One region of the Stenotrophomonas sp. 116085_Sma genome, then DNA from elsewhere that is predicted to be linked to it. Evidence: predicted binding sites of a transcription regulator. Region 1 holds the regulator's gene; the other holds the start of a gene.
What was found. Region 1 encodes FliA, which starts transcription of late flagellar genes. Its sites were predicted from a motif close to TAAAGTTTNNCNNNCNNNGGCCGATAA; they were not measured.
Positions count from the first base shown of each region.

Region 2: a site for FliA is predicted at 13,303-13,329, ahead of ACZK0Z_RS19780 (methyl-accepting chemotaxis protein). Genes of this name have one in related genera too.

Region 1 covers NZ_CM151057.1:2,651,272-2,665,892, reverse strand. Annotated here, with positions in the region: gene ACZK0Z_RS12550 (chemotaxis protein CheA) at 1-1,044, opposite strand, end outside; gene ACZK0Z_RS12545 (protein phosphatase CheZ) at 1,047-1,652, opposite strand; gene cheY (chemotaxis response regulator CheY) at 1,652-2,044, opposite strand; gene ACZK0Z_RS12535 (RNA polymerase sigma factor FliA) at 2,102-2,845, opposite strand; gene ACZK0Z_RS12530 (MinD/ParA family ATP-binding protein) at 2,842-3,729, opposite strand; gene flhF (flagellar biosynthesis GTPase FlhF) at 3,716-5,338, opposite strand; gene flhA (flagellar biosynthesis protein FlhA) at 5,484-7,544, opposite strand; gene flhB (flagellar biosynthesis protein FlhB) at 7,589-8,719, opposite strand; gene ACZK0Z_RS12510 (CocE/NonD family hydrolase) at 8,957-11,203, opposite strand; gene ACZK0Z_RS12505 (putative bifunctional diguanylate cyclase/phosphodiesterase) at 11,414-13,546, opposite strand; gene fliR (flagellar biosynthetic protein FliR) at 13,822-14,613, opposite strand.
Region 2 covers NZ_CM151057.1:4,266,814-4,281,434, forward strand. Annotated here, with positions in the region: gene hemC (hydroxymethylbilane synthase) at 1-745, opposite strand, end outside; one part of gene ACZK0Z_RS19740 (IS3 family transposase) at 902-1,806, opposite strand; one part of gene ACZK0Z_RS19740 (IS3 family transposase) at 1,806-2,253, opposite strand; gene ACZK0Z_RS19745 (LytR/AlgR family response regulator transcription factor) at 2,756-3,487, opposite strand; gene ACZK0Z_RS19750 (sensor histidine kinase) at 3,498-4,541, opposite strand; gene ACZK0Z_RS19755 (alpha/beta hydrolase) at 4,545-5,204, opposite strand; gene mdoH (glucans biosynthesis glucosyltransferase MdoH) at 5,255-7,180, opposite strand; gene ACZK0Z_RS19765 (TonB-dependent receptor domain-containing protein) at 7,673-9,718, shown strand; gene ACZK0Z_RS19770 (hypothetical protein) at 9,779-9,952, opposite strand; gene ACZK0Z_RS19775 (DUF2628 domain-containing protein) at 10,168-10,554, shown strand; gene ACZK0Z_RS19780 (methyl-accepting chemotaxis protein) at 10,653-13,184, opposite strand; gene ACZK0Z_RS19785 (NAD-dependent epimerase/dehydratase family protein) at 13,394-14,287, opposite strand; gene ACZK0Z_RS19790 (S41 family peptidase) at 14,386-14,621, opposite strand, start outside.

The DNA of each region.
Region 1 (14,621 bases):
ATGGTCGATGGCGTTGCGGACCAGGTGCACCAGCGGGTCGGCCAGCGCTTCGACCAGGTTGCGGTCGAGCTCGGTCTCGGCGCCGACCAGCTCGAGGTCCACTTCCTTCTTCAGCGAGCGGGCGACGTCGCGGGCGACCTTGGGGAAGCGCGAGAACACCTTGCCAACCGGCTGCATGCGGGTACGCATCACCGCCGACTGCAGGCGGGCAGTGGCGATGTCCAGCGTCGATACGGCGCGGTCCAGCTCCTCGTCGCGCAGGCGTGCACGCAGGGTCTTCAGGCGGTTGCGTGACAGCACCAGTTCGCCGATCAGGTTGACGATCGCATCCAGGCGCTTGGTGTCCACGCGCACGGTGTGCTCGGCCTCGGCCATCGGCTTGGCTGCCGGCTTGGCTGCGGGTGCCGGGCGCGGTGCTGCGGCGGGTGCCGCCGCGACGGCGGCAGCAGGCTTGGCGCCTGGCGCAGCGCCACCGTGCAGCTGGTCCAGCAGGGCTTCGAACTCGTCTTCGCTGATCAGGCCGTCGTCGGCCTTCTTCGCCGGCGCGACTGCGGTCGGCGCGTTGCCGCCGTGCAGCTGGTCGAGCAGGGCCTCGAATTCGTCGTCGGTGATCAGATCGCTGCCACCTGCCGCAGGCGCGGCCGCAGCGACCGGTGCGGCAGTGCCACCGTTCATGTCGAACTGCGCGATCAGGTCCGGCGGCGCATAGCCCGGCTCCGTACCGGAGGACACGGCGTCCAGCATCGACTGCAGGTAGTCCAGCGATTGCTGGGCGGCGTCGAAGTGGTGGGCCTGCAGTACCGCCTGCCCGGCACGCGCGATGCCAAGTGCTTCTTCAGCGGCGTGGCACAGCTCGACCATTGCGGTGACGCCAAGGAAGCCGGCGCCGCCCTTGAGCGTGTGGTAGCCGCGGAACACCGCGTTGAGTTGCTCGGTGTCCTGCGGTGCCTGCTCCAGCGACACCAGCTGTTCGCCCAGGCGATCCAGGATTTCCTGGGCCTCGATGATGAAATCGGCAGTGATGTCGTCGGATACCGCGCTCATGCTTACAGCCCCAGATCCGACAACAGGTCGTCGGCGTCGTTCTGCGAGACCGCGTGGCGGTCCAGTCCCTTCAGTGCCGGCCCGGCCAGTTCCGGATCGGTGCGATGCTGTTCCGGCGGCAGGCCGAGTGCGCCAAAGCCCTCGTGCACGCGGCGGACGATGCCGACCACGCGACGGATGATCTGCCCGGTCAGGTCCTGGTAGCTCTGGGTCAGGGCGATCTCGGTCAGGTTGTGGCGGATGCGCTCGAGCTGCGCGTCCTGGCCCGGCTGCAGGCCTTCGGCGCGCAGCTGTTCGGTCAGGCTGCGGCATTCCTCGGCCAGGTCCAGGGTGCGGTGCGTGGCCTGTTCGGTCATCGCCACCACGTGGTCAAGGCGTGCGCAGGCGTCGTCCAGCTCGCCGGCCTCGCTGGGCACGGTCGGCAGTTCACCCAGTGCCTGTCCCAGCTCGCGGGCCAGCCGCGAGAGGCCGCTCATCATCGGCTGCGTACGCAGCGCGACCAGTCCGTCGATGCGTTGCCGCCAGGCGGCTTCGTCACCGGACTCCAGTGCGTCCAGGGCTTCCTGCAGGCGCAGGGCGAGGGCGTTCTTGTCGACCGTGGTATCCATCAGGCGCTGGCCGCCAGGCGTTCGAAGATCTTGCCGAGCTTCTCTTCCAGCGTCTGCGCGGTGAACGGCTTGATGATGTAGCCGTTCACGCCGTTCTGGGCGGCTTCGATGATCTGCTCGCGCTTGGCCTCGGCGGTGACCATCAGCACCGGCAGGGTCTTCAGCTTGGCATCGGCGCGGATCGCCTTCAGCAGCTCGATGCCGGTCATCACCGGCATGTTCCAGTCGGTGACCACGAAATCGAACGGCTGGCTCTGCAGCAGCGACAGCGCGGCATGCCCGTCCTCGGCTTCGGCGGTGTTGGTGAAGCCCAGATCGCCCAGCAGGTTCTTGACGATTCGACGCATGGTCGAGAAGTCGTCGACGATCAGGATGCGCATGTTCTTGTTCAAAGCAGAGTTCCTTTGTTGTTCATTCCGGGCGGCCGGGGGCAGCCGCCTCGGGCATGTTCATTCTTCCAGGCCGGCGTCCGCCGCCTCGAAAATCTTGAGCCGGCCACGCAGGCGCAGCACCGCCTGGCCGTGGATCTGGCAGACCCGCGACTCGCTCACGCCGAGCACCGCGCCGATCTCCTTCAGGTTCAGTTCCTGCTCGTAATAGAGCGAGAGCACCAGCTGTTCGCGCTCGGGCAGGTGGCCGATGGCCTTGCCCAGCTCGCGGCCGAATTCGCCGCGCTCCAGCACCTGCTGCGGGGTCGGGCCGCCCTGGGCGACGGTGTCCAGCTCGCCCTGGTCCTCGATGCGCGATTCCAGGCTCAGTACCTGGCCGCGTGCGGCGTCTTCCATCAACCGCAGGTATTCGGGCAGCGGCATCTCCATCGCGGCGGCCACTTCGGTGGCGCTGGCGGCGCGGCCGCTGCTCTGTTCCAGGCGGCGGATGGTGGCGGCGGCATCGCGGGCACGGCGGTGCACCGAGCGCGGCACCCAGTCGCCACGGCGGATCTCGTCGATCATCGAACCGCGGATGCGGATCGAGGCATAGGTCTCGAACGAGGCGCCCTGGTCGGCGTCGTAGCTGCGCGAGGCTTCGATCAGGCCCATCATGCCGGCCTGGATCAGGTCGTCCACTTCAACGCTGGCCGGCAGCCGCGCGGCCAGGTGGTGGGCTATGCGCCGCACCAGGTCCGAGTGCTGGGCGATGACCTCGTTGGCCGCCGAGCGCTGGACCTCCCGGTACTGGGCTGCACCTTTCATGCGGCCACCCCGCGCTGCTTGAGAATGCGCTCGAGGAAGAACTCGACGCCGCCACGCGGTTCGGTTGGCGCCTGCCAGCGTGCGGTGCGACGCGCGATCTCGGTGATCGCCAGTGCTGCCGGGCTGGACGGATAGGCTTTCACCACCGGCTGCTGGCGCTGCACCGACAGGCGCAGCCAGTCATCCTGCGGCACGCAGCCCAGGTAGTTCAGCGAGACATCGGCGAGGAACTTCTCGCAGACGCGGGTCAGCTTCTCGTACAGCACGCGGCCCTCGTTGGGGTCGCGCACCATGTTGGCCACCACCTGGATGCGGTCCACGCCGCGTTCGCGCGACAGCACCTTGATCAGCGCGTAGGCGTCGGTGATCGACGCGGGTTCATCGCAGACCACCACCACGGTGTCCTGTGCGGCCTGGCAGAAGGTCAGCACGCCGTCGGTGATGCCGGCGGCGGTGTCGACCACCATGATGTCCAGTTCGCGTTCCAGTTCGGAGAACACGTTGACCAGGCCGACGTGCTCGGCCGGGGCCAGCTCGGCCATGTGCCGGCGGCCGGACGCGGCCGGGACCACCAGCACGCCGTTCGGGCCTTCGACGATCACATCGTCCAGCGAGCAGCGGCCGGCGACCAGGTCGGCCAGCGTGAAGGTGGGGTTCAGCCCCAGGATCACGTCGATGTTGGCCAGGCCAAGGTCGGCGTCCAGCAGCAGCGTGCGCTTGCCCATGCCGGCCAGTGCCACGGCCAGGTTGGCCGAGACATTGGTCTTGCCCACGCCGCCCTTGCCGCCAGTGACGGCAAGGGTGCGCACAGGGCCGAGCGGCTCGCTGCGGGTGGCCGACAGCGGGAAGGTCTTGGTCAGCTTGGCGTACTCACGCGACGGCATGGTTCAACTCCGGGTTGCAGGGCATATCGGCCGCTCGGCGCAAATCTTCAAGGCGAAGTACAAGATTGGCTGCACTGGCCCGGTGCAGGTCGTCCGGAACGTCCTGGCCATCGGTCACCCAGGTGATCGGCAGGGCATGGTCCACGGCCACCGACAGGGCGTTGCCGAAGCGGCCGGTCTCGTCCAGCTTGCTCAGCACCAGGCCTTGCAGGTTGGCGGCGCCGAAGCGGCGGACCACCTCGTCCATGTCGCCGAAGCTGGTGTTGGCCGGCAGCACCAGCAGGGTGCGGACCTGGCGGGCGGCGCGCAGCCACTGCAGCTGGGCGGCCAGTGCGCGGTCGCGCGGGCCCAGCCCGGCGGTGTCGATCAGCACCAGCTTGTAGTCCTTCAGGCGTTCCAGCAGCTGGTCCAGGTCGGTGCCGCTGTTGGCCTCGTGCACCGCGATGCCGAGCTGGCGGCCGTAGCCGTACAGCTGCTCGCGGGCGCCGATGCGGGTGGTGTCGGTGGTCACCAGGGCGACGTCACGCGGGGCGTGCTTCTCGGCGAAGCGCGAGGCCAGCTTGGCGATGGTGGTGGTCTTGCCGGCGCCGGTCGGGCCGACCAGCGCGATCACGCCGCCTTCTTCCAGCGGGTCGACCGGGGCGATCGGCAGCTTGCGCGAGATCAGCCCCAGCATCAGGCCGCGTCCACGGTGGGCTTCGGTCTCCAGCGGGATCTGCATGGCCACGTCGCGGGCCAGCCCGGCGTCGAATCCGTACTCGTCCATAAGGTCCAGCGCGGTGGCGCGCACCGGGCAGCCGCGCAGGCGCTCGTCGGTGAAGCGGTTCATCTCGCGCTCGATCACCTGGCGCATGCCGGCCACTTCCTGGCGCAGCTGGCGGATCTCGGCGTCGTCCTGGGCAACCACGGTCAGCACCGGGGCCGGGGCGAGGGTGGGCTCCGGCGCGGTTTCGGCGCTGGCATCGGCCAACGCCGGTTCGCTGGCGGCGATGGCCGGCTGCGGTTCGGCGACGGCCGCGCCCGGCAGCGGCGGCGGCTGCACGGCGGGGGGCACGCTTTCGTGATGCATGTCGTGCGGCGGGTCGATCTGGAAGCGGGCACGGTTGGCTGGCGCGCTGACGGCCGGTGCCGGTGCAACGATGGCCTCGGCGAACGGGGCGAAGATCTGTTCGGGCAGCGCCGGTTCGTTGACGGCAGCGCGGGCCAGGGTCGCGGCGAAGCCGGTGCTGCCGCGGGTCGGCACGATCTCGTCGGCGCTGTCCAGGGTGCGGCCGGTGGCACCGACCGCGGCGCGGGCGAGGGCGGCCACGGCCGAGGTGGTGGCGGCCACCGGCTCCGGCGCCGGGGTAGCGCTGCGGCGGCGGGTCACCGCGGCGATCACCGCGTCGGCGGCGGTGCGCGGCTTCGGTGCCGGCGGCGGGGCGACGTCACGACGCGAGGCTTCCAGTGCGCGCTGCACGGCGCTCTCGTCGTAGTTGGCCGCGGCGACGATCTCGATGCCTTCCTCGATCCGGCGGTTGGACAGGATCACGGCGTCAGGACCATGTTCCTTGCGCACCAGGTTCATGGCCGAGCGCATGTCGGCGGCGACGAATCGTTTGATTTTCATGCTGTGGTCACGGGACGAAGACGGCGGGGTGGCGGTCGGGGAACTCGGGTGGTCGGTGGTCTGCACGGTGCGGGTTCCCCTTGGTATCTGTCTGTTGCGTTGGTTCGAAAGTGGTGTCTGTTTTCTGGCGCATCGGAGGGCGGCGTCAGCTGATCGTTCCGACCAGCTTCAGGCGCTTGTCCTCCGGCACCTCGCTGTAGGCCAGGACCGACAGCGACGGAACGCTGTGGCGGACCAGGCGGGCCAGCGCGGCGCGCACCGGGCCAGGTACCAGCACGACCGCGGGCTCGTTGCGGGCTTCCTGCTTGCTGACACATTCGGCCAGGCTCTGGTGCAGTCGCTCAGCGAGTCCGGGTTCCAGCGCGGCGCCGTTGCCCTGCGTGGACTCCTGCAAGACACGTTCCAATTGCGGGTTGAGGGTGAACACCGGCAGCTCCGCCGACATTCCGGCGATCTCCTGCACGATGAAGCGGCCCAGCGCGGTGCGCACGGCAGCGGTCAGCACCGCCGGGTCCTGGCTGCTGGGCGCGTGTTCGACCAGTGCCTCGGCGATCTTGCGCAGCTGGCGGATCGGAATGCGCTCGACCAGCAGGTTCTGCAGCACGCGCACCACCGCCGACAGCGGCAGCGCCTTCGGCGTCAGATCTTCGACGAGCTTGGGCGCGCTCTTGGCCAGGTTGGCCAGCAGGTGCTGCACTTCCTCGTGGCCGAGCAGTTCCGGCGCGTGCTCGCGGATCAGGTGCGACAGGTGGGTAGCGACCACGGTGGCCGGGTCGACCACGGTGTAGCCCAGCGTTTCGGCCTGGGCACGCTGGTGCGGCTGGATCCAGGTGGCATCCAGGCCGAACGCGGGGTCCTTGCCGGCGATACCTTCCAGCGCGCCGAGTGCACTGCCGGGGTCCAGCGCCAGTTCGCGGTCCGGGTGGATCTCGGCGGTGGCCACCGGCACGCCGTGCACCAGCACGCGGTAACCATTGGCCGGCAGCTCCAGATTGTCGCGGATATGCACCGACGGAATCAGGAAGCCGACGTCCTGGGTCAACTTGCGGCGCACACCCTTGATGCGCGCCATCAATTCGCCGCCCTGGTTGCTGTCCACCAGCGGGATCAGCCGGTAGCCGACCTCCAGGCCCAGCGGATCGACCGGGCGCAGCTCGTCCCAGCTCAGTTCGGCGGTCGGTGCCGGCGCGGACGGGCGGCCCAATGCGTTGAGCGCAGCGGCGTCGTTGCCTGCAGCTCCCGGATCGGTGGTGGCAGCCTTGCCCTTGCGATAGACCTTCCACGCGATGAAGCCGAGGATCGCGGACAGCGTCAGGAAAGCGACATTGGGCATGCCCGGCACCAGGCCGACCACGCCGATGATGCCGGCAGTGATCGCCAGCGCACGGTACTGGCCGAACACCTGGCCGGTCATGGCCTGGGCCATGTCCTGCGAACGCGAGGCGCGGGTGACCAGCATCGCCACCGCGCTGGACACCAGCAGGGCCGGCAGCTGCGCCACCAGGCCGTCACCGATGGAGAGCAGGGTGTAGGTGGCAGCGGCTTCGCCGAACGGCATGCCATGCTGCAGCACGCCCACGGCCAGGCCGCCGAGCATGTTGATGAACAGAATCAGGATGCCGGCGATGGCGTCGCCGCGGATGAACTTGCTGGCACCGTCCATCGCGCCGTAGAAGTCGGCTTCCTCGCGGACTTCCTCGCGACGCAGCTTGGCTTCTTCACGCGTCAGCAAACCGGCGTTGAGGTCGGCGTCGATCGCCATCTGCTTGCCGGGCATCGCGTCCAGGATGAAGCGCGCGGTCACTTCGGAGACGCGGCCTGCGCCCTTGGTGATGACCACGAAGTTGATGATGGTGAGGATCGCGAAGACCACGATGCCGACCGCGTAGTTGCCGCCGATCACGAATTCGCCGAAGGCGGCGATGACCTTGCCCGCGGCGTCGTGGCCGTTCTGGCCGTTGAGCATGATCACGCGGGTGGACGCCACGTTCAGCGCCAGCCTCAGCATGGTGGTGATCAGCAGCACGATCGGGAAGATCGTGAAGTCCAGCGGGCGCTTCACGTAGACCACCGCCAGCAGCACCATCAGCGAGATGGCGATGTTGAAGGTGAACAGTGCATCGAGCACTGGCGCGGCCAGCGGCACCACGACCATGGCCAGCAGGGCCAGCACGATCAGCGGTGCGCCAAGACCCTGGCGGATCATTTCCAGGGCGCGGCGGGTATTGAATCCGGCGGAGGGCTGGGCGCTCACGGGCGGCCTCCCTTGCCGAATTCATCCACCTGGATGTGCGGGGCGTCCGGCATCGGGCCAGTGCGCCAGGCGCGCAGCTGGTAGACGTAGGACAGGACCTGGGCGACGGCCGAATACAGTCTCACGGGGATTTCCTTTCCGAGTTGGCCTTCCCGATACAAGGCGCGTGCCAAAGGCGGGGCGGAGACGATCGCGACCTTGTTGCCGTCGGCCACCTCACGGATGCGCAGGGCGGTCTCGTCCACGCCCAGCGCGACCACGGTGGGGGCGTTCATGGCCCCGCCTTCGTACTTCAGGGCCACCGCGTAGTGGGTGGGGTTGACCACCACCACGTCGGCGGTGGGCACCGCTTCCATCATCCGGCGGTTGGCCATCTGCTGCTGCAGCTGGCGGATGCGGCCCTTCACCTCTGGGCTGCCTTCGCTTTCCTTCATTTCCCGGCGCAGCTCTTCACGGGTCATCTTCAGCTTGCGCATCCAGTTCCAGCGCTGGTACGGCGCATCGATGGCGGCCAGCACCAGCATGGCGCCGGCGGTGGCCAGCAGCAGGCGCAGGGTGAAGCCGAGCCCGTCGGTGATGGCCGTCTCCAGCGGGTGGTGGATCAGCCCGCGCAGGGTGTCAAAGCCGGTCCAGACCACCAGCCCGGCGGCGACGCCGACGAAGGCCACGCGCAGCAACGATTTGGTGAACTCGGCAATGGCCTCCGGGCCGTACAGGCGCTTGAGCCCGCTCATCGGGTTCATGCGGTTGATGTCGGGCAGCAACGCCTTCTGCGACCAGCGCAGGCCTCCCATCACCAGCGGGGCGACGAAGCTGGCCAGCAGGCAGACCAGCACCAGCGGCGCGATCACCAGCATGAACTGCAGCAGCAGGTCACCGAAGTGGCCGAACAGCTCCTTCGGGTTCTGCCGCAGGCTCTGTTCCGGGCTCAGCGCCTGCTTCATCCAGGCCGTGGCGCCACGGCCGATCGAGCCACTCATCGCCATCACCGCCAGCACGCCGGCGCCGAATACGGCGGCCGTGCCGAGTTCGCGCGAGCGCGGCAGGTTGCCCTGTTCACGGGCGTCGCGCAGGCGTTTCTCGGTCGGTTGTTCGGTCTTTTCGCCGGCGGATTCGTTCTCGGACATCACGGGGCACTACGGCAGGGGATGCCGGGGTGCGTGCAAGAACCGTTCCACGCATGGCGGGTGGCGCATCCACGCATGGCGTGGATCTACTGTAGAGCCGAGCCCACGCTCGGCTGAGGTTGGGCCCAGGCGCGAAGCGCAGCCGAGCGCAGGCTCGGCTCTACAGGAGGGTGTTGCAGGAACCGTTCCGTGATGGCGGGCGGCGGCACGGGTAACGCCGGACCGTGCCCGGCGCAATCATCCATCCGGCGTTACCGCCCGCAGCGGAATCGTCAGAACACTGTCGCTGTGCCAGTCCACCCGCAGCGGTTCACCCGCATCGGCCACGCTCTCGTCGCTGACATCGCGGCCGGTACCGTGGTTCACCTGGTGCATCGCGTCCTTCAGTACATCCACCTTCACCAGCAGGCGGCTGCCGGCGGCCAGTCGGCGCGCCACCATGCGCGTGCGGTCGAAGGGCAGGTGGGTCCATTGGCCTGGCTGAAGCAGCTGGCGCGTGGTCGGGTCACGCACGTGGCTGGCCCGGCCCATGTAGTAGGACAGCTGCATCCGGCGTCCATCGGCCATCAGTTCGTACAGGGTGACGGTGAAATCGAAGTCGCGCTTGTTGATCCGGACCTTCAGGTCGCCGGAGAAGCTGCCCACCAGATCCATCGGGCCTGTAAAGGGATCGGTGACAAAGGACAGCGCCGTATCCCTTTCGTCCTGTGCTGCGATGATCGGGAACGGGTAGTAGCCATGCCGCATTTCATTGCGGTCGGCCAGGTCCACGGTCTGCCCCAGCTGGCCTGGCGCTGGCGGCTGTTCCTGCAGGCGGTGGTAGCCATCGGCCGAAGCGGGTGCGGCCGACAGGTGGTAGCGGCGGTGGGCACCCGCGGCGGCGTCCAGCGTTGCCGCATGGCCCCAGCGGTTGGCGCCCATCAGCTGGTAGTTCACGCGGTCGGGCACCAGCGCAGGACGCGGCGCGCCGCGCAGCACATGGTCCAGCCACTGGAAGGTGACTGCCGGGGTATCGAACTGCGCGGCGGGGTCGATCGCGTAATCACGCAGCTGCAGCGGTTTGACCGCCGACTGCGCACCACGATGGTCGTAGGGGCCGATCAGCAGGGCATGGTCCGCATCGGGGCGGTGCCGCAGGTGGTCCTTGAAGTACTGCAGTGCCGAGATCTGGCCATCGTCGTAGTAGCCGGTGATGGTCAGTACCGGGATGCGGATGTCGTCGAACTGGTCGCCATAGGGAACCATTGACTGCCAGTAAGCGTCGTACGCCGGGTGGTCGAGCCAGCGCTGCAGCCAGGGGTTCGGCGTGCCATCGACCTGGTCGATCTGCCGGTAGGGGCGGCCGGAGGCATACCAGCGGCGCGGCAGCTGCGACCAGCGCTCGTTCTGGTTGTAGGTGTCGTTGTCCAGCATCGGGCCATTGGCCACATAGAACGCCCAACCGTAGTTGGCACTCAGGAACACGTTGTTTTCCATCGGCAGGCCCTGGCCGGGGATGGCGGCAACGTAGGGCACGATGGTCTTCAGTGCGGGATGGTGATGGCGCGCCGCCGCCCAGGCAGTGAAGCCCTCATAGCTGCCGCCATACATGGCCACCCGGCCATCGTTCCACGGCTGGTGGCTGATCCAGTCGATGGCTGCGTTGGCGTCCCCGCCGTCATGCTCATAGGGAGCGATGGTGCCGATGCCCCGACCCTTGCCACGGGCATCGACCACGATGCCGGCGTAGCCATGTGCGGCGGCCAGCAGCATCTTCTGCCGGTTCTTGGGTGGATCGGTGTAGATGGTGAACAGCATTGCTGCAGGCAGCGGAGCCCTGGCGGCGCGTGGCCGTGCCAGCTGCGCCGACAGCACGACGCCATCGCCGGCGGGGATGCGCAGGGCATCGTCGATGACGAAGCGACGCTGCTCTTCCGCGGCGACCAGCGCAGGGGCCAGTGCGGCGGCAAGGGTCTGTGCACGCAGTACCGCCCGCAGGCGCAGCAGTTCCAGGGCGACGGCCTCGGTGACGGTCGCGGCCCCCGCCTGCGCGGCGATGGCCTGCTCCAGCTGCGCGCGCACCGGGGCTGGCTCGACCGAGAGCGCGGCATCGGCCTGCACCGCGGCAACGTCGTCGAGGGCAGCGAAGGTGCTGTGGAAGGCACGCGCATACCCCGCTGCGTCCTGCTCGCCGGCGGTGGCGAGCAGCAGCATCGGCACCCAGCGCTGCACCGCCGCGGTATCACCGTCGCTTGCAAGCGATGCGCGTGCCTGCTGGATCGATCGCCGCGCTTCGCTGGTCCGGTCCAGCGCAAGCAGCGCGTGGCTGCGCTGTGCGTCGGTCAGGGAGGCAGACTTCAGCAGCTCGGTGCCCAGTGTTCGCAGGGCTGCGTCGGTCTGCGCGGGAGATGCATCCGCGGGCAGCGACCATGACAGATCGCTGGCCAATGCGCGGGCGCAGCTCAGGGCCAGCAGCAGACCTGCCAGGGTGGTGCGGAGTGCCACGGGCTCTTCCTTGCATGACGGTCGCGCGGCCCATCATACGGGAGCCGAGCGCAGGCTCGGCTCTACAGGAGGCGCGGGGCATTTGTAGGGCCGAGCCCATGCTCGGCTGCGGTTGGCTCAAGCGCGAAGCGCAGCCGAGCGCAGGCTCGGCTCTACAGGAGGGTGTCGAAGGAGTCGTTCCGTGATGGCGGGCGGCCGCGCCGCGAGGCGTTATCCGGGCGGGTGTTGCGGCGGCGGGCTCTGCGCCAGTTCCACCCGCGGCCGTGGCAGGTCGTGCAGCTGCATGAAGCGCGCTGCATCGACCGGCCGGCCCAGCAGGTAGCCCTGCAGGTAGTCGCAGCCCAGACGCTCCAGGTAGGCGCGCTGGGCGGCGGTTTCCACGCCTTCGGCGACGATGTCCATGTCCAGCGCATGGCCCAGCGCCACGATCGCCGAGACGATCACCACGTCCTCGGCGCTGTGCTCCAGGTCGCGCACGAAGGCGTGGTCGATCTTGATCTCGGTGGCCGGCAGCCGCTTCAGGTACAGCAGGCTGGAATAGCCGGTGCCGAAATCGTCGATGGAAATGCCTACGCCCAGTGCCGACAGTGCCTGCAACAGGCGCAGGCTGGTGTCGGTATCGCGCATCACCGTGCTTTCGGTGATTTCCAGCACCAGGTGCCGTGGCGCGATGTTGTGGCGCTCGATCACCGTGCGCACGTCCTGCAGCAGGTGCGGCGAGCTGAACTGCACCGGCGACAGGTTCACCGACATCGACCAGCCTTCATGACCGGCATCGTGCCATCGCCGCAGCTGCTGGCAGGCCTGGTCCAGCGCCCAGCGCCCGATGTCGTTGATCGCGCCGCTGCGCTCGGCCAGGCGGATGAATCGATCGGGCGGGATCAGGCCATGTTCCGGATGCCGCCAGCGGATCAACGCCTCGGCGCCGGCCACCTTCTGCGTCGCGACGCGGATCTTGGGCTGGAAGTTCAGGAACAACTGGTCGCTGCCGATCGCCCGGCGCAGGTCGGCCAGCAGCCGGAACTGCTGCTCGGCACTGTCGTTCATCCAGTCCGCGAACAGCACGAAGGCGTTGCGTCCGGACTCCTTGGCCTGGTACATCGCCGCGTCGGCAAACGCCATCAGCTGCCGCTCGCTGGCAGCATGGTCGGGGCAGATCGCCACGCCGATGCTGGCGGTTACCTGAAGTTCGTTGTCCGGCAGCAGCGGTCCGCTGCCGACCGCCTGCAGGATGCGCCGGGCGAGGGTAGGCAGATCCTCGTCGTGCTCGATGCGTACCACCAGCACGAACTCATCGCCGCCGAGGCGGGCCAGCATGTCATGGGGGCGCAGCAGCTCGCGGGTGCGCTCGGCCACCGCCACCAGCAGCGCGTCGCCGGCCTGGTGGCCATAGGCATCGTTGACCTGCTTGAAGCCGTCAAGATCCATGAACATCACTGCGAAACGGCTGCCGCCCTGTTCGGCCTCGGCCAGCGCCTGCACGATGCGCCGCTGCAGCAACAGGCGGTTCGGCAGGCGGGTGAGCGGATCATGCAGTGCAGCCTGGGTCAGCTCCTGCTGCGCGTCGGTCAGGGAGGTGCTCAACATCGAGTTGCGCAGGCGCAGCAGCTGGGCCTCGACCCGCTGGTCCAGCCACGACACCACCAGCACCACGGCCAGGATTGCGACGGTCAGCAGCACCACCAGCATGGCCAGCCATTCGCTCTGCAGGCCATCGCCGACCGCCGCGCCGCAGATGCTGCCTTCCGGAAAGCGTGCGGCGGCCATGCCGGTGTAGTGCATGCCGACGATGGCCAGCCCGAGCAGGCCGGCGGCCGCGAGGCGGTCGCCGACACGGGTGCGCTGCGCGCGCAGGCGGAATGCCACATACAGCGCAGTCCACGAGGCGGCGACCGCCACCATCAGCGAGAACAGCAGCCAGCCCGGGTCATAGTCGATGCCGGGTTGCATGCGCATGGCCGCCATGCCGACGTAGTGCATGCAGGCGATGCCGGTACCCATCAGCAATGCCCCGCCGGCCAGGCGGGGATGCGGCAGGGTGCGCAGTGACACCAGCCACAGCGCGAACACAGACGAGGCGATCGCCAACGCCAGCGAGAGCAGGGTGATGGGCAGGTCGTAGCCCAGTGGAATGGGCAGGTCGAAGGCGAGCATGCCGATGAAGTGCATCGACCAGATGCCCAGGCCCATGGCGAAGCCGCCCCCCAGGCGCCACCACCACGCCGCGCCCTTGCCTGGTGCGGTGACGGTGCGCCCGGCCATCGCCAGCGCGGTGTAGGAAGCCATCACGGCGACCAGCAACGAGATCGCCACCAGCCAAGGATTGTACGTGCCTACCAGCATTCGTCAGTCTCCCGGACCTGCCTGTCGACGGAAACCACGGTGGGGCATGCATGAGGCAGGCCGACGCAGTGCGTCGACCAGACGCGGCGTCCCCCTGGGCGCCGCGCATTCACTCTAACGCGTGGACCCGGGGGGACTTCAAGCGGCAAGACGTGAAATTGCGCCCCTGTAGAGCCGAGCCCATGCTCGGCTAGCGCTTCGGCCAATGGCAGCCGAGCATGGGCTCGGCTCTACAGAAACGAATGCATGGCAACCAGTAAAACGTGATGATCAGGTCAGTGTGTAACCGCGTCCGCAGCCTGGAAGGCGGCATCGAACAAGCGCTGCACCGGCGGCCCCATTTCACCGGCCAGCAGGGCCAGCAGGAACAGGCCCAGCAGCAGCGAGACCGGCAGGCCCAACTGGATCGGGTTCAGCGCCGGGGCGGCGCGGGCCAGTACGCCGAACGCCAGATTGACCGCCAGCATCGCCACCGTCAGCGGGATGGCCAGGGTCAGTGCGCCGCGCAGTACGGTCAGCAGGAAGGTCGGGGCAATGCTGAAGAACGCGTGCGGGTCGGGCAGCGGGGCGCCGATCGGCAGTGCCCGGTAACTGTCCACCACCAGCGAGATCAGCGCCAGGTGGCCATTGGCGGTGAAGAACAGCAGGCCGAACATCAGGTAGAACCACTGCCCGATCACGCCGGAGGTGCCGCCGCGCAGTGGGTCGCTCATCTGCGCGAAGGCCAGGCCGGTGCCCTGGGCGATCAGTTCGCCGGCCAGCGCACCGGCCTCGAACACCAGGCGCAGCAGGAAGCCGATGGACACGCCGATGGCCAGTTCCCGGGCGATGGTCAGCACGGTGGCGGCGTCGAAGCCGGTCCAGTCCGGTACCGGCGGCAGCAGTGGTGCCAACGCGATGGCAAGGGTGCCGGCCAGGATCACGCGGATCCGCGCCGGCACCGCGCGGGTGCCGACCATGGGCATGGCCATGGCCACCGCACCGATGCGCAGCATGGTCCATAGTACGGTGCCGATCATGCCGAAGGCCTGCAGGCCGTCGGCAGCCATCTGGGTGGCGGCGTCCATCGAAGCGT
Region 2 (14,621 bases), 1.6 Mb from region 1:
GCGCGACGGCCGCCACCGGCACGTGGCAGCTGCCATGCAGCGCGCGGTTCATCGCCCGCTCGGCTTCCACACAGGCACGCGTAGCTGCATCATCCAGATCGGCGAACAGCGCCATCAGGCGCGCGTTGCCGCCATCACACTCCACCGCTACTGCGCCCTGCGCCGGGGCCGGCAGCCACTGCGGCGGCTGCAGGCGCGCGACGATGCGTTCGCCCAGGCCCAGCCGTTCCAGCCCGGCCACCGCCAACACGATGGCGTCGTAGCCACCGTTGTCGAGCTTGGCCAGGCGGGTGTTGACGTTGCCGCGCAGGTCCAGCAGTTCCAGGTCCGGTCGCAGCGCGCGCAGCTGGGCCTGGCGGCGCAGTGACGACGTGCCGACCCGCGCACCGATCGGCAACGCGTCCAGCGAGGCATACAGATTGGAAACAAAGCCATCGGCCGGATCGTGGCGGGTCAGCATCGCCGGCAGCGCGAATGGCGCGTCCAGTTCCATCGGCACGTCCTTCAACGAATGCACCGCGCAGTCGGCCTCGCCACGCAGCATGGCCAGCTCCAGTTCCTTCAGGAACAGGCCCTTGCCACCGATGGCGGCCAGCGAGCGGTCGAGCACTTCGTCACCGCGGGTGCTCATCGGCACCAGTTCCACATGCAGGCCGGGGTGGGCCTGGCGCAGGCGGTCGGCGACGTGTTCGCTCTGCCAGAGGGCGAGCGGGCTCTTGCGGGTGGCGATGCGGACGGTTTCCATCCGGTCATTATCGCGCCTTCGGCGCGGATACGGCCAACGGCGGAGCCCCTCGTGGCTGGGGCTATCAAAGCAAAAGCCGTGCTTGGCCGGGGCGGCGGGGTCATGCGGGGACGCCGTGAACCCATCCGTGAAGTGCCCCCCGAGACTTGGACGGGGTCAGGCGGCCGATTGGGCCTGCTCCCGGTACTTTACCGGGCTCAGACCTTTCAGTTTCAGTTTGATGCGCTCTTCGTTGTAGTACTGGATGTATTCCACCAGCCCAGCCTCCAGACTCTCGATGCTGTCAAAGCTGTTCAGATAGAAGAACTCCGACTTCAACGTTCCGAAAAAGCTCTCCATTGCCGCATTGTCCAAACAGTTGCCACGCCGGGACATGCTTTGCTTCAACGAGTGCTTTTCCAGCATGTGCCGGTAGTTTTCATGCTGGTACTGCCAGCCCTGGTCAGAATGGATCATGGGGCGCTCATCCGGGGAAAGCTTGCTGATGGCCTCCTCCAGCATCTGACCCACCAGATCGAACACGGGCTGGCGCTTGATCTGATAAGCCACGATTTCACCGTTGTAGAGGTCCATGATCGGCGACAGGTACAGCTTCATGCCCTGCACCTTGAACTCGGTGACGTCGGTCACCCACTTCTGATTGGGTCGCTCGGCCTGGAACTCACGATTGAGATCGTTGCCAACCACAATATTGGCCGCCCCCTTGAAGGCCCGATAGCGCTTGACGCGCACGCGCGATTTCAGGCCCATCTCCCCCATCAGGCGCTGTACCCGCTTGTGATTGGTCCGATGGCCCTGATTGGCCAGTTCCAGCGTCACCGTGCGATAGCCATAGCGCCCTTGGCTCTGATCGTAGATTGCACGGATACGCTCACGCAGGTCTGCCTCGTCCTGATCCGGATGGGCCAGGACATGGTTCTGGTAATAGAACGTACTGCGCGACAGCCCTGCCGCTTCGAGCAGAAGCGACAGCGTATGAACCTGCCTCAATCCTTGGATGGCTTGCGCTTTGCGTCTTGCGCCGCCTGCTCTTCCCGGATCAAGGCATCGAGTTTTTTTAGGTAGTCGGTCTCCGCGCGCAGATAGGCGACTTCCTTGAGCAGCTCATCGCGGCTCATATCCTCAGGTGGCTTGGACGAACGGGTCTTTTTCATCGGCTTTCGGGGCGGCGGCAGGGGCGGTGCCAACGCTTGGGCACCGCCCTGAGCATACAGGCGCCGCCACTGCCCCACTGCGCCGGCATCACCAATCTGAAAGTAGGTGGTGGCCTCGCGCCCGGACATGCCGTCCTGGCTCATCTTCTCCAGGACAGCCAGCTTGAACGCGAGGTCATAGGACCGGGCCTGGCGGTGAAACCCGCGCCAACCGTGCAGCCGATAGGTCGCCACCCAGCGTCTGACCGTGGAGAACTCCAGGCTGTGGCGACGAGCAACGGCTTTGACCGATGTGGAGGTCTTGCAGGCCTCTTTGGCGACCTGCAGTTTGAAACGCGCGTCGTATCTGTTCATGTATCCCTCGGGGTTGGATCTGGCGTCCAACTCCCGGGGGTCACTTCACCGTGGGGGCTTGGCCGCGGCATCCATGCCGCGGACACCCCGCCTGACCCCACCGCCCCGACCTTTGACAGTTTCCGTGCGTGTCAGCCACGGAAGATCAAAAGAAAAAAGCAGAAGCAAAGGCAACAGCTGGCGGCTTCCGGGGTCAGATCCCTTTTCCGCAGGAAAAGGGATCTGACCCCTCTTTCCCACCCGACAACACCAACGCCTTTGCCGTCCGACGCAGGAGACAACGAGAGGGTTGGGCCGGGGTGGGGTGGCGGGATCGTTGGCGCCATGGATGGCGCCATCGAGCTTACAGGGATGTACTTGCAGCGTGTCCCGCCACCCCACCCCGGCCCGACCCAGCACGTAGCAACACCGAGCCATGAAACGCTGTTGCTGTTGCTGTTGCTGTTGCTGTTGCTTTCGATGTTGCTCGCAAGCAGTCGCGGCCGCAGGCCGCGCGGAACACTCACAGATGCCGCAGTTCCTGCTTCAACGTCGCCACGCAGCGGCGGCTGACTTCCAGCGGCTGCTTGCCATGCCGCAGTACCGCCTGCACCTGCCCGCCCGTACCACGGCGCAGCTCCACCAGCTCGTGACGCGCCACCAGGCAGTTGCGATGGATGCGGATGAAACGGCTGGCGAACTCCTCCTCCAGCGATTTCAGCGACTCCTCGATCAGGTCTTCGCCGCGCGCATGGTGCACCACCACGTACTTCTCTTCGGCCTGCAGGTAATGGATGTCGTCCAGCGGGATCAGCCGCAGGCTGCCACGCAGGCGTGCGCACAGCATGCTGCGGGCCTGCTGCCCGCCGCTGTCCTGGGGCTGGCCATCGCGGCCGGCCAGGAACGTGCGTGCGCGAGCGATCGCCGCGGCCAGGCGCTCGGCGCGGACCGGCTTCATCAGGTAATCGATCGCCGCCGCTTCAAAGGCCGACAGGGCGTGCGCGTCGTAAGCGGTGCAGAACACCACCGCCGGCCGTGGCTCGAAGCTGGCCAGGTGGCGCGCCGCCTCCAGGCCGTCCAGCCCGGGCATCGCGATGTCCAGCAGGACCAGGTCCGGCTGCAGCTCCGCGCACGCGTGCAGGGCCTGCTCGCCGTTGCCGGCCTCGGCCACCACGTCCACCCCGTCCTGCGCCGCCAGCAGGCTGCGCAGGCGCTCGCGCGCCAGCGGTTCGTCATCGGCGATGACTACCCTCACGATCGTCCCCTCACTGGATCGGCACTGTCACCTGGCAGGCATAGTAGCCCTCGCTCCAGCCAGCCGTCATCCGCGCGGCGCTGCCGAAGCGCCAGGCCAGCCGATGACCGATGCTGTGCTGGGCATGCCCGGCACCACGCGCCAGTGCCAGCCCCGGTGCCTGCGGATCCGGCGCGGGATTGCGCACCTGGATCTGCAGTTCATTGCCGTCGCGGTGCAGCTGCAGCTCGATGGTGCCGCCCTCGGGCAAGCGTGAAATGCCATGCAGCACCGCGTTTTCCACCAGTGGCTGCAGTACCAGCCTCGGCAGTGGCAGGTCCCACGGCAGCGGCTCGTCGCGTTGCCAGCGCACCTGCAGGCGTTCGCCCAGCCGCAGCGATTCAATCGACAGATAGCGCTCGGCCAGCTCGCATTCGTCGCGCAGGGTGGAGTCGCCCTCGCCCGCGCCCAGCGCGGCACGGAACAGGTCGGACAGGTCCAGCACCGCGCGTTCGGCCACCGCCGGATCGCGATGCAGCAGGCTGGCGATCAGGTTCATGCTGTTGAACAGGAAATGCGGGCGGATGCGCGCCTGCAGCGCGTCAGCCTGCGCGCGCGCGTTGGCCTGCACCTGCGCGGCCCAGCGATCGCTGACATAGAAGTAGCGCAGGGCCAGCGCGGCGATCAGTGCCGTGGTTGCCGCACTGCCGAGGGTGAAGCGCCAGAAGCTGATGCCGCGGGCGAAGTTGTCACCCAGTACCGCGTACAGCGCATGCACGATGCCAGCACAGATCACCGCGATCAGGGTCGCCAGCACGATCGCCGCGACAGCGCCCAGCATCTGCGGCAGCCTCGACAAAGCCTGCCGCAGCAGGCACAGGCTGGCGGTCACCGCCAGCGCCAGCCACAGCGCGAAGCCGCTGGCCGACAACAGCTCGCCGAAGGTCCAGTGGCGGCTGCCATCGGGCGCCAACGCCAGCACCACCACCACCAGCTCGGCCAGGCCGAGCATCGCCGCCAGCCGCGGCAGGCGGCACAGTTCCGGCATCCACGGCGGTGTGCTGGCGGGGGGCATGGCTCAGGCGGCGCCCAGCCGTTCCTGCAACCAGTTACCCAGCGCCTGGATCTCTTCGGCGCAGACCTGATGGGCCATCGGGTAGCTGTGCCATTCCACCTCCAGGCCCAACGCCTGCAGGGCCTGCGCGCTGTGTACGGCCACCGCCTGCGGAATCACCGGGTCGCTGCTGCCATGGGCCATGAACACCGGCACCTGCACCGCACCGTCAACGCGCTTGGCGCTCTGGGCTTCCGGCAGATAGGTGGACAGTGCGATCAGGCCAGCCAGTGGCGCGGTGCGCGACAGTGCGGCGGTGAGGATGATCGCGCCGCCCTGCGAGAAGCCGGCCAGGAAGATCTTCTCCGGCGCGATGCCGCGCTCGATCTCGCGTGCGATCAGCGCATCCAGCTGCTGCACCGATTCCTGTACGCCGGCCATGTCGGCACGCGAGCGGAAATCCATGCCGACGATGTCGTACCAGCCGCGCATCGGCACGCCGTTGTTGATCGTGATCGGCCGCACCGGTGCGTGCGGGAACACAAAGCGCAGCGCCGGCCAGTGCGGGCGCACCAGTTCCGGCACGATCGGCGCGAAGTCGTGGCCGTCGGCGCCAAGCCCGTGCAGCCAGATCACCGACCACTGCGGCGACGCGCCGGTCTCCTGTTCCACCGTTTGCAGCATGATGCGGCTCCTTCAAGTTCGAGCCGCATTATGCCGCTGGCGCAGGGCCATCAGTACAGCGGCGGTTGCTCGGCTGCTTCCCGGCGCAGCTGGGCGGCACGTACCAGCACCGGCGGCGGAATGTTCTCTTCGGGAATGTCGAGCAGGCCCAGGCGATGCAGGAAGGCCCCCGGTCCGCGCGAGGACGTCAGTGCCACTACCGGTACCGCCAGCACCATGCCGATCACCACCGGCGCCATCCACGCCGCCAGCGAGGGCGATACCACCCAGGCCAGCAGGCCCATGAAGGCACCGAACACGCCCAGCCCGCCGTAGCCGCGGATCAGGGCCATCCACGAGATGCCGCCATCGTCGCGCTGCTGTGCATCCCAGCCGGAATCACGGCCGGACAGCACTTCGGCCACGCCGCGCGACTGCACGTACATCACCACCGGCGCCATCAGCGCGGCCAGCACGGTCTCCACCAGCATCGACACGAAGGCACGGATCGCACCGCCGCAGCCGCGGCGGTCGACCGGGTCCAGCAACATCGCCAGGTAGCCCAGCACCTTGGGCAGCAGCAGCACCGCCATGGTCGCGGCGAACAGGCGTACCACCTGCTCCTCGTCCTGGGCACGCCAGTACACGCTGGGGGACAGGTGCAGCAGGGCGTTGAAGTCGATGCCTTCCTGGAACAGCGGAATGGCGATGCCGATCAGCATCAGCATCGCCCACATCGGCGCGGTGAAATAGTGGCCAATGCCGATCAGCATGTGCGTGCGGCTGATCCAGTGCAGGCCGCGGCTGCCGACCACCTTGCCGTGCTGCAGGTTGCCCTGGCACCAGCGGCGGTCGCGCACCAGCAGGTCGGTCAGCGTCGGCGGACCTTCTTCATAGCTGCCGCCCAGGTACGGCACCATGTGCGCAGCCCAGCCGCCACGCCGCATCAGCGCCGCTTCGACGAAATCGTGGCTGAGCACGTGGCCGCCGAACGGCTTGCGCCCCGGCAGCGCCGGCAGGCCGGCGTGGTCGGCGAAGGCACGGGTGCGGATGATCGCGTTGTGGCCCCAGTAGTTGCTCTCGGCGCCATGCCACCAGGCCACGCCACGGGCGATCACCGGGCCGTACACGCGCCCGCCGAACTGCTGCATGCGGGCGAACAGCGTGCGGCCGCCGATCACCGACGGCAGGGTCTGGATCAGGCCGACATCGGCGTTGTGTTCCATGCCGGCCACCAGGCGCACGATGCTGTCGCCGGTCATCAGGCTGTCGGCGTCCAGGATCAGCATCTGCGGGTAGGCGCCACCGAAGCGGCGCACCCAGTCGGCGATGTTGCCGGCCTTGCGCCCGCTGTTGTCGCCACGGCGGCGGTAGAACAGCCGCGTCTGGCCGTCCGGCACGCGGTCGCGCAGTTCGGCGAATACCTGCTCCTCGGCGCGTGCGATGTCCTCGCGCCGGGTATCGCTGAGCACGAAGAAGTCGAAGCGTTCGAGCTGGCCGGTGGCGGCCACTGACTCGTAGATCGCCTGCAGGCCCGCCAGCAGTCGACGCGGATCCTCGTTGTAGGTCGGCATCAGCAGCGCGGTGCGGCTGTGCACGGTCGGCAGCGGTTTGTCCGGGTCGATGCCGAGGCGATAGCCACGGTCGAACACGGCGGTCAGGAAGCCGGCCACGGCGCTGGCGAAGGACAGCGCGATCCAGGCGAACAGGCCGACGAACAGCACCAGCAGGCAGGCTTCCAGCACGCTGATGCCATTGGCCGACAGCACCCGCCACATCATGCGGGTGGCGATGGCGGTCATGGCCAGGGTGCCGCCGAAGATGTAGAACCGGCGCAGGCCGATCAGGCGTGGCGAGGTACGGTGCCGACGGACCTTCAGCGCGCCTTCGCGCAGGGTCTGTTCGGGCATCGGCAGCGGTGATTCGGCGGGCAGCAGCGCCCAGCCGGCGTCGAGCCGGGGCGCATCCGCGTCCGCGTGGATGGTTTGACCCCCCATCACCGCTTACTCCCCACGGTCGGCATGGCCGGCCGTCCCGGCCGGGCTGCATGCACGAAGGTTCCCGGCGCGCCTTCCCGGCGCCCGCACTTGTCCTGGCTGTGCCGGCCCTTGGCCGCACAGTCGCTGTCTGTCACTACCGGAACCCACACGATCTCCAACGGGGCGGAATCGAAAATGCGGCCCAGTCTAGGGCGCCGGATGTAAGCCGGGTGCGAAGGTCTACGCCGGGATTTATCCCCATTCAGCAAACAGCAGGCGATGGCGCGCCGAGCAGCGGGATGTCACTGCGTCACACCGGGTACTGGATCGTAACAAACGCGAACGGTTATCATTTCATTAACCAGGCAGGTCACCGTCTTCCGTACGGCCGAGACCCACCCAGCGGCGACGGTTCGAACCGCGCGCCCAACGACCCATGGAAGGGAGCTGCCTGCTGTGTGCGTGCGCCTGCTGCTTCCACCGGGTCTCCCTCCTCCGATGGAAGCCGTCATGTCCCAGCTGTTCCGTTCCCGTTCCGCGCGCCTGCCGCGCACCCGCCTGGCCAGTGCCCTGGCCACCGCCTGCCTGCTGGGCCTGCCCGGCCTTGCCGCCGCAGAGGCCAGCGCCGATGCCTCCACCAAGGATCTGGATACCGTGGTGGTCACCGCTTCGGGCAACCAGCAATGGATCAAGGATGCCCCGGCCAGCATCAGCGTGATCAGCCGCGAGGACATCGAGCGCCAGCCGGTGCACGACCTGGCCACCCTGCTCAGCCGCGTGCCCGGCGTGACCGGCGGCCTCAGCGCTGTCGGCGAGCAATCCAAGATCAAGCTGCGCGGCATGCCGTCCAACTACACGCTGGTGCTGGTGGACGGCAAGCGCATGGGCAGCTCGGCGTCGACCAACTACCGGCCGGACCTGGGCCGCCAGGATCTGAACTGGATTTCGCCCGACCAGATCGAGCGCATCGAAGTGGTGCGCGGGCCGATGTCATCGCTGTATGGCTCCGACGCCATGGGCGGTGTGATCAACATCATCACCCGGCGCATCGGCGATGAATGGAACGGCAGCGCGACGCACAGCTATACCCGCCCCGGCGACGGCAAGCGCGGTGACACCCAGCAGATCGGCGCCACCTTCTCCGGTCCGCTCGGCGAACGCTTCGGCCTGCGCATCGGTGCCAACAGCATGCGCCGCGACTCGGACCAGTCCAACGGGGGTGTCTACGGCAACGCCTATGCCGGCGAGAAGGACCGCAATGTCGACGCACTGCTGCAGTGGAAGCTCAGCGACGCGCAGGAACTGTCGCTGGAAGCCGGCCATGGCGTGCAGCAGGCCTTCATCGACGCCTCGCTGGAAAAGCAGGACGAAGGCGCCTGGGGGGCCAGCGAACTCAAGCGCAGTTCGCTGGCGCTCAACCACGATGGCAAGTGGAGCTTCGGCAATTCGAAGATCAGTGCGTACTGGACCGAGTACAAGAACGACATCGGTGCTACCGGCCGTTCCGAAGCAACCGATACGATCATCGAGGGCAGCCTGACCACGCCGTTCACCCTCGGCGTTGAACACCAGTTCGCCGTGGGCGGCCAGTGGAAGCGCCAGGAGCTGACCAACACCGACACCATCGGCCGCGCGCCGATCGACTATGCCGGCAATGCGGTCAGCGGCTCCGATCTGGAAGTGGATACCTGGGCCCTGTTCGTCGAAGACGAACTGAAGCTGCACCGCACCCTGGCGCTGACCCTGGGCGCTCGCCTGGACCACCATGAGAAGTTTGGTGGCCACGTCAGCCCGCGCGCCTACCTGGTCTGGCACCCGGCCGAACAATGGACGATCCGTGGTGGCATTTCCAAGGGCTTCCGCGCGCCCAGCCTGACCGAGAACTCCGCCACCGCCGCCACCCAGTCCGGTGGCCGTGGCTGCACCTCGCTGATCCCGCTGGGCTACACGCGCGGCGGCTGCTACATGGCCGGCAACCCGGACCTGGACCCGGAAACCAGTACCAACCGCGAGATCGGCATCAGCTTCGACAACGACCTGGTCGATGCCGGCCTGACCTACTTCCATACCGACTTCAGGAACAAGATCGAGTACGCCCCGCTGGGCAGGTTCAACGGCATCTGGTGGACGCGCATGAGCAACGTGCAGCGCGCGCGCACCAGCGGCATGGAGGGCAACCTCAATTTCCGCCTCGGCGAGCACTGGCGCTGGCGCACCTCGGCCACCTGGATGAAGGAAGCCAAGAACCTGACCACCGGCCGCAACCTGATCGACACCCCGGAATTCTCTGGCTATTCGTCGCTGGACTGGACGCCCGGCACGGTGTTTTCCAGCAGCCTGTCGGCGCAGTACACCGGCAAGCAGGCCGGCACGGCGACGACCTTCCTCAAGGCCTACACGCTGTATGACCTGACCGCGGCCTGGAACCTCAACGAGGTGCTGACCCTGCGTGGCGGTGTCAGCAACCTGGCCGACAAGAAGCTGTATGCGGAAGGCTCCACCGACTACTTCGTGGCCGGGCGCAGCTACTTCCTCAGCATGACCGCGCGGTTCTGAGCAGGAGCGTCCGCCGCGATCGCGCTGGCGACGGGCCAGCGCGATCGGCGGTGTTGCGGATTACTCGCTTTCCAGTGCGGCGGCGGGCGCCGCGCTCTGCGCAGCCGCCGTGCGTGCACGGTCCATCGCTACCGCCAGTTGCTGGCGTGCGAGCAGCTGTTGTGCCTGCACCACTTCAGGTGTCGGCAGGAGCACCGGTCCCGGTGCGTTTTCCGGTGTAGCAGGTGTGGTCATGCAACCTCCATGGACATCCCGCCACCGCACGGATTCAGCGGGTGCGGCAGCGGAACTGCGCACCCTATCCTAAAAACAAGGCGGGTGGGTGACGGTGCGCGCCCTGGCCGCAGGCCATTGCGCACTGAGCGTCACATTTTTGACGCCGCAGGGTAGCTTCCCGAACCGGCCACCCCGTATCATGTAAACGTTTTCCCACAAGGACGTGCACGTCAATGAACGCAGTCGACCTCTCCCGCTTCAGCCCGAAGTGGCAGTTCCGTTTCAACTTCTTCCAGCAGCACGGCGCACCCAAGGAACCGGGTTTCAAGCAGGCCTGGAAGGCGCTGTCCTTCGGCGACCGCCTGAAGGTCAACATCAACTTCTTCGCCTTCTTCTTCGGCTTCATCTACCTGCTCATCCTGGGCATGTGGCGCAAGGCACTGGTGGTGATCGGCATCGGCATCGTGCTGACCATCGTCTCGCTGTTCCTGCCGGATGTCGTCGCGCGTCCACTGTTCATCGCCATGAACTTCCTGGTTGCTTCAAGCACCAACTACAGCTACTACCTGGAGCAGGTGAAGGGTCGCGCCAGCTGGAACCCCTTCGAAGGGATGTTCTGAACCCAGGCCGTCACCGGACCTGGATCCGGTGCCCTGTGACCGGCTGAAACGAAAACGCCCGGCCTTGGCCGGGCGTTTTCATGTGCGCGTAGCGGACCTCAGGCCGCGCGGCGTGCCACGCCCACCGGCTCGGCCTGCAGGCGGAAGCGCGAGACCGCCACCGCCAGCTGCTCGGCCTGCTCTTCCATCGCGCGTGCCGCAGCACTGGCTTCCTCCACCAGCGCGGCGTTCTGCTGGGTGGTCTCATCCATCTGCACCACGGTCTGGTTGACCTGCTCGATGCCGGCCGACTGTTCGCGCGAGGCGGCCGAGATCTCGGCCATGATCTCGTTGACCCGCCCGACCTGGCCGACGATCTCCTGCATCGTGCGGCCGGCGCCGTGCACCAGCTGCGCACCGGCGCCGACCTGCGCCACCGAGGCGTCGATCAGCTCCTTGATCTCCTTCGCAGCGCCCGCCGAGCGCTGCGCCAGCGCGCGTACTTCGCTGGCGACCACGGCGAAGCCGCGGCCCTGCTCACCGGCCCGCGCGGCTTCCACCGCCGCGTTCAACGCCAGGATGTTGGTCTGGAACGCGATACCGTCGATCACCGAGATGATCTCGGCGATGCGCTGCGACGACGCTTCGATCTGCTCCATCGTCTGCACCACCTGGCTGACCACCTGGCCACCTTCGCTGGCAACGCCCGCTGCGGAGCCGGCCAGGGTGTTGGCCTGCAGCGCGTGGTCGGCGTTCTGGCGCACGGTGGAGGTCAACTCCTCCATCGACGCGGCCGTTTCTTCCAGGTTGGCCGCCTGCTGTTCGGTGGGGCGCGACAGGTCGCTGTTACCGGCAGCAATCTCACCCGCCGCCAGGCGGATGCTGGCCGCCGACTGCTGGATCTGCCCGACGATCCGGGTCAGCTGCTGCACGGTGCTGTTGGCATCATCGCGCATCACCGCGAACACACCGTGGAAGTCGCCCTGCATGCGCGCGCTCAGGTCGCCTGCGGCAATCGCGCGCAGCAGCGTCGACAGCTCGGCCAGGTTGTGGTCGCTCACCTCCATCATGGTGTTGAGGGTCTCCACCATGCGGCGGAAATCGTGATCGAAACGCTGGGCGTCGCCGCGTACAGCGAAGTCGCCGGCCGCCGCCGCGGCAGCCAGCTGCTGGATCTGCTCGTTGATCGCGGCCAAGTTGTGCTTGGTGGTGGCCATGGCGGCGGTGAACACCGCCTTCTCGCCCGGCAGTGCTTCCATGTCCACGCTGAGGTCACCTACGGCGTAGCGCTGCATCACCTCGACCAGGCGCTGGGTGACCGCATTGCTGGAGGCCACCAGCTGGTTGCTGTCGGCCACCATGCGGCCGTACTCGCCCGGGAACGCCGAGGCGTCCATGCGGTAGCTGAGCTCGCCGGCATCGTGGCGGCGCGCCATTTCCGCCTGCGCGGCCATCACCGCCTGCAGCTGGCCACGCATGCCCTGCATCGCCTCCAGCAAGCGGCCCACTTCATCGTTGCTGCGTGCCGGCAGCGTGCTGTCCAGCTTGCCGGCGGCCACGTCGCCCGCCACGCGCACGGCTTCGGCCAGCGGGCGTATCGCCAGGCGGCGCAGCAGCACGTAGACACCGGCGCTGAGGGTCAGCGCGGCCACCACGCCAACCAGCAGCGTCAGCCACAGCAGCTGACGGGCCTCGGCAACGATCACCGCATGCGGCATCACCACGCCCAGCGCGAAGCGCTGCGGGGCGTCGCCCACGCGCAGCGGCACGTACACGCGTACGTTGCCGGCCGCGTCCGGGGTGAAGGCTTCAAACCTGCGGTCGGCGGCAATGTCGGCCAGCATGCTGCGGGTCAATGCGTCGCTGCGCGGCTTGCCGATCTCGGCCGCATTGGCCGATGCCAGCACTACGCCCTTGGGCGAAAGCAGTTCGACGCGGCCGGCGCCCATCGGCGTCAGCGTCGCCAGATGCTTCTGCAGCGCCGCCAGCGAGAAGTCCACGGTGAACACACCGAGGAACCTGCCGTTTTCCACGATCGGCGTGCTCAACGTGCTCATCAGCACCTGCTGGCCGGCGATGTCGTAGGCGTAGGGCTCGCTGACCTTGGGCAGCTTGTCGCGGCTGGGCACCACGTACCAGTCGGCCGAACCGTCGGCGGCTTCGGTGTAGTCGGTCATGGTCGACTGCTGCGGCTTGCCGTCATGCCAGGCCCAGTAGCTCATGTAGCGGCCGCTGGCATCGTGCATCTCGGTATTGGCGAACTCGGCATCCTTGCCATCGAAGGCATCGGCCTCCCACATGGTGCTCTTGCCCAGCCATTCCGGATGGGTACGCAGCTGCTCACCGAGCACGGCCGCCAGGCTGGCGCGATCAGGCACGTCACCCCGCGCACGCTGGGCCAGCACGGCTTCAACCATCGCATCGTTGCTGGCGAACGCCGTGCCCAGGTCGGCGGCGACCTGGCGCGCTTCGGCATTGGCCTCGCTGGTCATGGTCTGGCGCGAGGCATCGATCAGGCTGGCGCTGGCCTGGCGATAGATCAGGAACGCCGTCAGGCCGAAGCACAGCAGCGCGATGGTAGCGGTGCCCAGCATCAGCTTGTGGGCGATGCTGCCCGGACGGCGGGCAGCGGCGGAACGGGAAGAAGGCATGGAGGGGTCCGCAAGGCAGTTCAGGACGACCGGCACCGCGAGGGCACCGCGCAGGTGCGCGATCCGTCGCGCAGGCCACCGGCCGCCGGGACCCGCCCGGCGCTGGAAGCGCACCGGGTTAGCGGCCGCCTGCCAACGAGGTTGAGGCGACCGCCCTACACATTCCTGAATGCACTCAGGGACGGGACAGGAACCCGCCCCGGCGTCCCCTATTCGGCCACCCGATCCTTGATCCACTCCGCGCGTGGCAACACCTCGATGCTGCCTGCGGCGTACTGCTGCAGCACGGCGTCCGGCCCGAAACGCGGCTGCCACCCCAGCTCCCTGCGGATGCGGGCGCTGTCGTAGACGCGGTCAACGCTCAGCGGCAACGGCCAGCCGCGGCGCTCGAACTCGGCCAGCAGCTGCGGCACGCGCCGGGCCAGTACGTTGCGCGGCTGGGTGGCAAGTTCCAGGCAATCCTCGCGCCGGAACGGGGTTGCCGCGCAGGCGATGTAGCGGGCGAAGGCTGGCCCCTCGTCCAGCAGCAGCGCGGCATGGGCACTGGCCACGTCACGGGCGTCGATCCCACGATGCAACCGGAACATCGCCATCCGTTCCGGCGGTTCCGGGAAGCAGCGCCCCATCCGCAGCACGCGCACGCCGAAGTCCGGTGCGGCCGCAGCTTCAGCCAGGGCCTCGGCCTGCAGCTTGCTGCGGTGGTAGATCGTTCGCGGCAACGGCTCGGTATCCTCATCGATCCAGCGGCATCCTCCTGCCACCACTGCGTGGCCGTACAGCGCAGTGGTACTGGTCAGCACGAACCGCCGTGCACCTGCCTCTCGCGCCGCCTGCAGCAGGTGCGCAGTGGCGTCCACGTTGATCTGCTGGAACACCGCATCCGGTACCAGGCCAACGTGCGGGGCATGCAGGGCCGCGGTATGGATGACCGCGTCGACACCCTGCACCGCGCGCACGACGGCTTGATGATCGGTGACATCGGCAATGATGCGCGTGGTGGCAAACGGGCTGCGATCCAGGCCCACCACTTCATGGGCAGCCGCCAACGCACCGAAGATCGCGCGCCCGATCCGCCCGGAACTGCCGGTCAACAGAATCTTCATTGAGTCCATTCACTCGAAGCGCCCGGGAACTACCGGGATGCCTCGATTCTAGGCATGCGACAACGCATCTGCGATAGCGCGAACGTACAACTGTGCGTTCATCTTGACGACTTCGGCGGCGCCAGCAGTTGACGCGCGATGAACAGCGGGTCGTCACCGCCTGCAACGTCAGGCACGACACCGGTCCGTTCCCAGTTGCCGCCCGTGCGCAGATTGATCGGTTGCCGGTCCGGAATGCTGATCTGATAGCCATCGGGCAGCAGCACAGGATCATCGAACATATGTGCGGCGCCACCACTGCGACCGCCGACGATGCGCGCACGTCCCTGGGCCT